3 regions of the Aquamicrobium terrae genome follow, and region 2 is predicted to be linked to each of the others. Evidence: riboswitches for the same ligand, from Rfam matches in the RefSeq annotation. Region 2 holds a riboswitch; each other region holds the start of a gene.
The links. Region 2 has a riboswitch for thiamine pyrophosphate ahead of ACVCNR_RS13085 (ABC transporter permease). Riboswitches for the same ligand answer to the same signal wherever they lie in the genome.

Region 1 (2,319 bases), 940 kb from region 2:
AAATGACGACCAGCGCCGAGGCGGAACGGATCAGCTCTTCCTCCAGCCATTCGATGACATTGAGGTCGAGATGGTTGGTCGGCTCGTCGAGCAGCAGGATGTCCGGCTCCGGGGCCATGACGCGGGCAAGGGCGGCGCGGCGCGCCTCGCCGCCGGAAAGCTCGGCCGGTATTTCCTCGCCGGTGAGGCCCAGATGTTCGAGCAGATAGGTGGCGCGGTAGGGATCGTCGGCGGGGCCGAGGCCCGCCTCGACATAGGCGCGCACCGTGGCGAATCCGTCCATGTCGGGCGCCTGCGGCAGGTAGCGGATGGTGGCCGTGGGCTGGCGGAAGATCTCGCCGTCCTGCGCTTCGGCGAGGCCGGCGGCGATCTTCAGCAGTGTCGATTTGCCGGAGCCGTTGCGGCCGACCAGCGCGATGCGGTCGCCGGGGCCGACGGTGAGGTCGGCGCCGTCGAGCAGCGGCGTGCCGCCGAAGGTGAGGCGGATGCCGGCAAGGTTGAGAAGCGGCGGGGCCATGTCAGCCTTCCTTTCCGGCCAGCGGATGGGCGAGCAGCATGGCGCGGCCCTGTGCGAGTTCGACGCTGAGCGTGCCGCGAACCTCGTTCGACATGGTGAGCGACGAGCCGAACGGCACCGTGACCGAGGCCAGCTCCCATTTCGCGCCGCGCACGGTGAGGCCGGCCAGATCCGAAAAGCCGAGGATCGAAAACAGCGTGCCTTCGGCATAGTCGAAGGTTGCCGCCGCATGCGGCAGGGGCCGCCCTTCCTGCGTGCCGCTGGTCAGCAGCACGTCGACGCCCGTCTCGGCCAGCCGCAGCGCCAGCGCCAGATGCAGGAAGGCATGGTCGGCGCGGGCGCCGCCGAAGGCGCCGGCCAGCACCAGCGCGGTCGCGCCCTGTTCCAGCGCGATGTCCACCGCCAGTTCGCCGTCGGTGCTGTCCTTGTCGGAGGGGAATTGTCGCTTCGGCACCGTTTTCAGGCGTTCCGGCAGCACCGGGGGGGCGGAATCGAAGTCGCCCACCCAAAGCTCCGGCACGATGCCGAGGGTTTCGGCATGGCGGATGCCGGAATCGGCGGCGACGATGCGCGTTCCCGCGATCTGGCGGTCGAGGGCGGGGGTGCGGACAAGCTCGCCGCCGAGAAGGATGGTGTATCGGCTCATGGGACGAGGGCATTAGCAGCCCCGTCCGTGGAACGGAAGAGCGCCGCCTCTCTTGCGTCGCGGCGCGCGGGGGCCTATTTCTGAAAATGCTCTAACGGGGTGCCGGACGCGTCAACGCGGCCCGGCTGAGAGGCCTCAAAGCCAACCCGCTGAACCTGATCCGGCTTGTACCGGCGGAGGGATTAGAAGCTGTCGGACAGCCGGCGCCTCGACCCCCTGAGACGAAACCAAGGAGGCGCCGATGCGCACAGTGCTTTTATCCCTTCTGTCGGCTGCGGCCCTGTTGGCCGCCGCGCCCGCTTCGGCGCAAGGCAAGCTGACCATCTACACCTATGACAGCTTCACCGCCGACTGGGGCCCCGGCCCGCAGGTGAAGACGAATTTCGAGGCCGAATGCGGCTGCGAGGTCGATTTCGTCTCGGTGGCCGATGGGGTGGCCCTGCTCAACCGGCTGAAGCTGGAAGGCGCCTCCACCAAGGCCGACATCGTGCTCGGCCTCGACACCAACCTCACCGCCGAGGCGCGCGGCACCGGGCTGTTCGTGGCCCATGGGGCGACGCCGCAGGTGGATGTTCCAGGCGGCTGGAACGACGATATGTTCGTGCCCTACGACTACGGCTATTTCGCCGTGGTCTACGACACCGAGAAGCTGCCCAATCCGCCGGCCAGCCTCAAGGAGCTGGTCGAGGGCGACAAGGCGCAAAAAATCGTCATCCAGGACCCGCGCACCTCGACGCCGGGCCTCGGCCTGTTGCTGTGGGTGCGCGCCGTCTATGGCGACGAGGCGGGTGCTGCCTGGGAAAAGCTGAAAGGCCGCGTGCTGACGGTGACGCCGGGCTGGAGCGAGGCCTACGGGCTGTTCACCAAGGGCGAGGCACCGATGGTGCTGTCCTACACCACCTCGCCCGCCTATCACATGATCGCCGACAAGACCGAGCGCTATCAGGCCGTCGCTTTTTCCGAAGGGCATTATCTTCAGGTCGAGGTGGCCGGCATCACCATTGCCGGGGCGAAGAACCCGCTGGCCGAACAGTTCCTCGCCTTCATGACCGGGCCGGGCTTCCAGAATGCGGTGCCGGAAACCCAGTGGATGTACCCTGCGGCCAAGACCAGCAAGCCGCTCGACCCCGCCTTCGACAGGCTGGTGAAGCCGGCC
Region 2 (2,319 bases):
TGATGGCGGCCTTCTCGGCGCGGCGGCGGGTGTGGGCGAAGAGCGCGGCAGGCGTCGCGTCCTGTAGCTCGGATGTGGTGACGATGCCCACCGACTTGGACGTCTGGCGGCGCAGCGCCTCGACCAGCGTCTCGACCTTCGGATCGTCGAACGGATCGGCGGTGCGGTCGGCATAGACGCCCAGCGCGTTCACGGCGCTCTTGTGGCCGGTCATGTAGGCCGACATGGTGTTGGCGCTGTCGGTGGCGACGGCCTCGGTGGACGAGGTGCCGATGAAGGCCATGCGGTCGAGGTCGTCCATGTTGAGACGGCCGTTGGCCTTGCCCTCGGTCATGCCCCTGGACATGATGCGCGCGGCGGTGCGATGCGCCACCGAAAGACCGTCGGCGATCAGGAAGATGACGTTCTTCGCCCTGGGCTCGGCGGAGGTGCCGTAAACCTCCCAGGTCACGGTCTTTTCCTCGTCGCCGGCCTTGGCGACAACCGTGTAGGTGCCGGGCTCGGCAATCGTCACGCCTTCAAGGCGCACGGCGGAAGCCTCGACACCGTCTTCCTTCTCGATGAAAGTGGCTTCCTTGCCGAACACTTCGGCAGCCGGCTTGCCGTTGATGGTGACGCTGACATCGGAGCCGGCGACGACGCCGTCGAACTCCACCTTCAGGTCGAAGGGCGACGCGCTGAGGATCGTCGCCCGGTCGAGCGGGTAGACCGTGGCCGCGCCGGCAACGGCCGGCACCAGTACGGTCGTTGCGGTCAGGATGGCGAGCAGGCTGCGCATTGTCGTGTTCTCCGTGAACGTCGAAAGAGACCCGCTTGCTAGGGCCGGCACATTACAGCGCGATGACGGCTTTGAGACAGGCCGATGACAAAGCCGCTCCGGTTCCATTGACCTCGCTTGACAGCACAGCCGGCTTGCAACATAGATGGCGCCATTCCGAGGGGGGCGCCGCACGGCGCTGAGATGGCGAAGAGCCGGACCCTTGAACCTGATCCGGGTTATGCCGGCGTAGGAACGGAACGAGGGCCTTCGGGCAATCCTGCCAATTCTTCGCACACCTGGATCTCCATGATGACAAGTCGGGAGATCGCCATGCATTCGAAATACGAGCCTCGCCCACCGACACGGCTTCCCTTCTAGGGGCCGGCGTCCATGTCGGCTGTCTCGGCAGCGCTGCGCACCGCCCTTGTGCTGGTGGCTTCATGGCAGGCGATCGTCATCGCCTTCGCCCCGCCGCGCTACATATTGCCCACGCCGCTCGAGGTCGCGACCGCTTTCCGGCGGCAGCCGCTTTATCTTCTCGACAACGCGCTGGTGACCCTGGCCGAGATCGCCGCCGGTTTCGCGGCCGGCATGACGGCCGGCATCGCCACCGCGCTTGCCATCGCCACCTTCCCGCGACTCGGGCGCGCCGTCTGGCCGATGGTGCTGGTGCTGCAAGCCTTCCCGGTCTTCGTCATCGCGCCGCTGCTGGTGCTGTGGTTCGGCTTCGGGATGACCTCCAAGGTGGTGATGACCACGCTCATCATCTTCTTTCCAGTGGCGTCCGCCTTTGCCGACGGGCTGCGCCGCACGCCGCACGAAATCGTCGATGCCGCCGCTCTCACCCCGGCCAGTCACCGGCAGACGCTGTTCCTGCTGCGCGTACCGCTTGCCTTGCCCGCCCTGATTTCGGGCCTGCGGGTCGCAGCACCCCTTGCCCCACTGGGCGCGGTCATCGGCGAATGGGTGGGCGCCTCGGCCGGGCTCGGCTTCGTCATGGTGCAGGCCAACGCCCGCATGCAGACCGACACCATGTTCGCGGCCATGGCCGTCATCGCCGTGCTGGCGCTGGCGCTGCGGCGGGCCGTCGACCTCCTTGCCCCCCTTCTCACGCCCTGGGCGCGCGAAGGCGATTTTTCCTCCACTCCCAAGCAAAGGAAGCCAACATGATTCGACCCTGCGCGCTCGCGCTCCTGCTGTCCGTCGCCACGGCCGGGGCGGCCCATGCCGCCGACAAGCTCACCGTGATGCTGGAATGGTTCGTCAATCCCGACCACGCACCGCTGGTGGTGGCGAAGGAACTCGGCCTGTTCGAGGAGGCCGGGCTGGATGTGGAACTGGTGCCGCCGGCCGACCCCTCGATCGTGCCGCGCGCCGTTGCTTCCGGCAAGGCGGAGATCGGCATCCACTACCAGCCGAACCTCTATCTCGACCATGACGCGGGCGTGTCGCTGGTGCGCTTCGGAACGCTGGTCGAGACCCCGCTCAACACGCTGACGGTTCTGGCCGACGGGCCGATCAAGGAGCTGAAGGACCTCGAAGGCAAGAAGATCGGCTTC
Region 3 (2,319 bases), 1.4 Mb from region 2:
ATATACGGACGGGATAACCGCTGAAGGCATCTAAGCGGGAAACCCACCTGAAAACGAGTATTCCCTCAAGAACCGTGGAAGACGACCACGTTGATAGGCCGGGTGTGGAAGAGCGGCAACGCTTGAAGCTTACCGGTACTAATAGTTCGATCGGCTTGATCGTTCTCATTCCTAATGTTCATCGCTGCGCGATGTCTGTTATCGCTCACGCTGGTTCCGCCCTTCGGGCGGCGCTGCGCGGGCGCGGCGCACAAGCGCCGACGGTCGGTCGACCTTGCAGCCTGACGGCTGAAAGGCGATCAAGGCAGACACGCAAAACATCAGCACAAAACAGCTTCTCAGATAACATGCGCTTTGCCGACCTGGTGGTCATGGCGGGGCGGCTGCACCCGTTCCCATTCCGAACACGGCCGTGAAACGCCCCTGCGCCGATGGTACTTCGTCTCAAGACGCGGGAGAGTAGGTCGCTGCCAGGTCTGCTAAACGCATGAAAATCTTCTCATCGTCATCCAGAACAGCTCATTTTCCTGATTTCGGAACGCCGCCCTTCGGGGCGGCGTTTTGCGTTTGCGGCGAGGCTGTGGCTGCCACGCCTCGTGGAGTTGACCGGACAGGGGGAGTCCCGCTGCCCCTCTCTGAAAATTTGGTGGACCCTTTGCCGTTGAAGCGAGGCGAGGGGTGACAGGCCAATCCTTATTTCCTAAAAGACGATCTCACCAAGGGGAGTCCCGCAAGGGGCTGAGAGACCGCTGGCGCAAGCAGCGCGGTGACCCTTCGAACCTGATCCGGATCATGCCGGCGAAGGGATGGCGAATTTCAAGCTGCCTTTTGCCGGCCTCCTTGCGAGGCCGCCCATGCCAGAAACAAAGCCTGAAACAGACGGTCTCGCTGTCATCCACGAAAGGACAGCACGATGACCGAACGCTTCACCGAAACCTTGAAACGAGAAAGCCAGCCGGCCTGGACGCGGGCGGTCGAGCACCGCTTCGTCCAGGAACTGTTTCAGGGCATGGTGCCCGACGAGGTAATGGCCTCCTATCTCGTGCAGGACCACCGCTTTCTCGACAGCTTCCTGACCTTGCTGGGCGCGGCCATCGCCACCAGCGACAGTTTCGAGGCGCGGCTGCGCTTCGGGCGCTTTATCGGCATGGTGTCGGGGGAGGAGAACACCTACTTCCTGCGCGCGTTCGACGCGCTCGGCGTCAGCGAAAAGCAGCGGGCGGCCATTGCCGACACGCAGCCCACCACCGGTTTCAAGTCGATCATGCGCGAGGCGGCGGCCACGCGTTCCTATGCGGCGGCACTTGCCGTGCTCAATGTCGCCGAATGGCTCTATCTCGACTGGGCCATGAAGGCGCTGGCGCCGCTGCCGCGAAACTTCGTCCACGCGGAGTGGATCACCCTGCACGACAATCCCGATTTCCGGGATTTCGTGGCTTTCCTGCGCGCCGAGCTTGACCGTGTCGGGCCGGCGGAATCGGAGACGAGCCGCGATTTCTTCTCGCGTGCCGTGGCGCTGGAACTGGCGTTCTTCGATGCAGCCTATGAGAGTGGAGAGTAAGCAATGGATGTGTTCGAACGGCTGAAGCAGGCTGCCGCCGCTGACTGGCAGAGCTATGTCGGTCATGAATTCGTGTGGCAGCTCGGCGCGGGCACGCTGCCCGAGGCGGCGTTCCGGGCCTATCTGGTGCAGGACTATCTGTTCCTCATCCAGTTCTCGCGCGCCTGGGCGCTCGCGGCTTACAAGAGCCGCACCATTCCCGAAATCCGGGCGGCGCAGGCGGGGCTTTCCGGCATACTCGACGAGACGGAGCTGCATGTGCGGCTGTGCGGGCGCTGGGGGCTCTTGCCCGAGCAACTCCACTCCGTGCCGGAGCATCAGGCAACCGTCGCCTATACCCGTTTCGTGCTCGACTGCGGCGCGGCCGGCGACCTGCTGGACCTCCATGTCGCGCTCGCGCCGTGTGTCATCGGCTATGCCGAGATCGGCAAGGCATTGGCGCCAAACGGCGTCGCCGCACTGAAAGACCACCCGTACCGTGAATGGATCGGCGAATATGCCGGGGATGCATTCCAGCAGCTTGCCGTCGGTTCACGCAACCTGCTCGACGATCTGGCGGCGCGCTCGATGACGGAGCGGCGTTTCGGGGAGCTTGCCGCCCTGTTCGGCAAGGCCTCGCGGCTGGAGGCGGATTTCTGGCAGATGGGGCTGGATGCCGCCCGAGGCTGACACGAAAAACCTCCCCGGCAGCGGTTTCGGCCGGGGAGTTTTCTGGCGGGAGGCATGTCGTTGCCGCAAAGCCGCCGCGCCTTTTTCGC

Region 1: linked by a shared signal. The riboswitch ahead of thiB (thiamine ABC transporter substrate binding subunit) and the one ahead of ACVCNR_RS13085 (ABC transporter permease) in region 2 are both predicted to bind thiamine pyrophosphate.
Region 3: linked by a shared signal. The riboswitch ahead of ACVCNR_RS06365 (TenA family protein) and the one ahead of ACVCNR_RS13085 (ABC transporter permease) in region 2 are both predicted to bind thiamine pyrophosphate.

What each region holds. Positions count from the first base shown of each region.
Region 1 is NZ_JBRKLZ010000001.1:1,729,538-1,731,856, reverse strand. Features, by position in the region: gene ACVCNR_RS08735 (ABC-F family ATP-binding cassette domain-containing protein) at 1-517, opposite strand, end outside; gene ACVCNR_RS08730 (thiamine diphosphokinase) at 519-1,163, opposite strand; TPP riboswitch at 1,249-1,362, shown strand; gene thiB (thiamine ABC transporter substrate binding subunit) at 1,405-2,319, shown strand, end outside.
Region 2 is NZ_JBRKLZ010000001.1:2,664,730-2,667,048, reverse strand. Features, by position in the region: gene ACVCNR_RS13090 (alkaline phosphatase) at 1-778, opposite strand, end outside; TPP riboswitch at 928-1,030, shown strand; gene ACVCNR_RS13085 (ABC transporter permease) at 1,151-1,930, shown strand; gene ACVCNR_RS13080 (ABC transporter substrate-binding protein) at 1,927-2,319, shown strand, end outside.
Region 3 is NZ_JBRKLZ010000001.1:1,275,590-1,277,908, reverse strand. Features, by position in the region: rRNA gene ACVCNR_RS06375 (23S ribosomal RNA) at 1-163, shown strand, start outside; rRNA gene rrf (5S ribosomal RNA) at 362-476, shown strand; TPP riboswitch at 710-824, shown strand; gene ACVCNR_RS06365 (TenA family protein) at 914-1,561, shown strand; gene ACVCNR_RS06360 (TenA family protein) at 1,565-2,230, shown strand.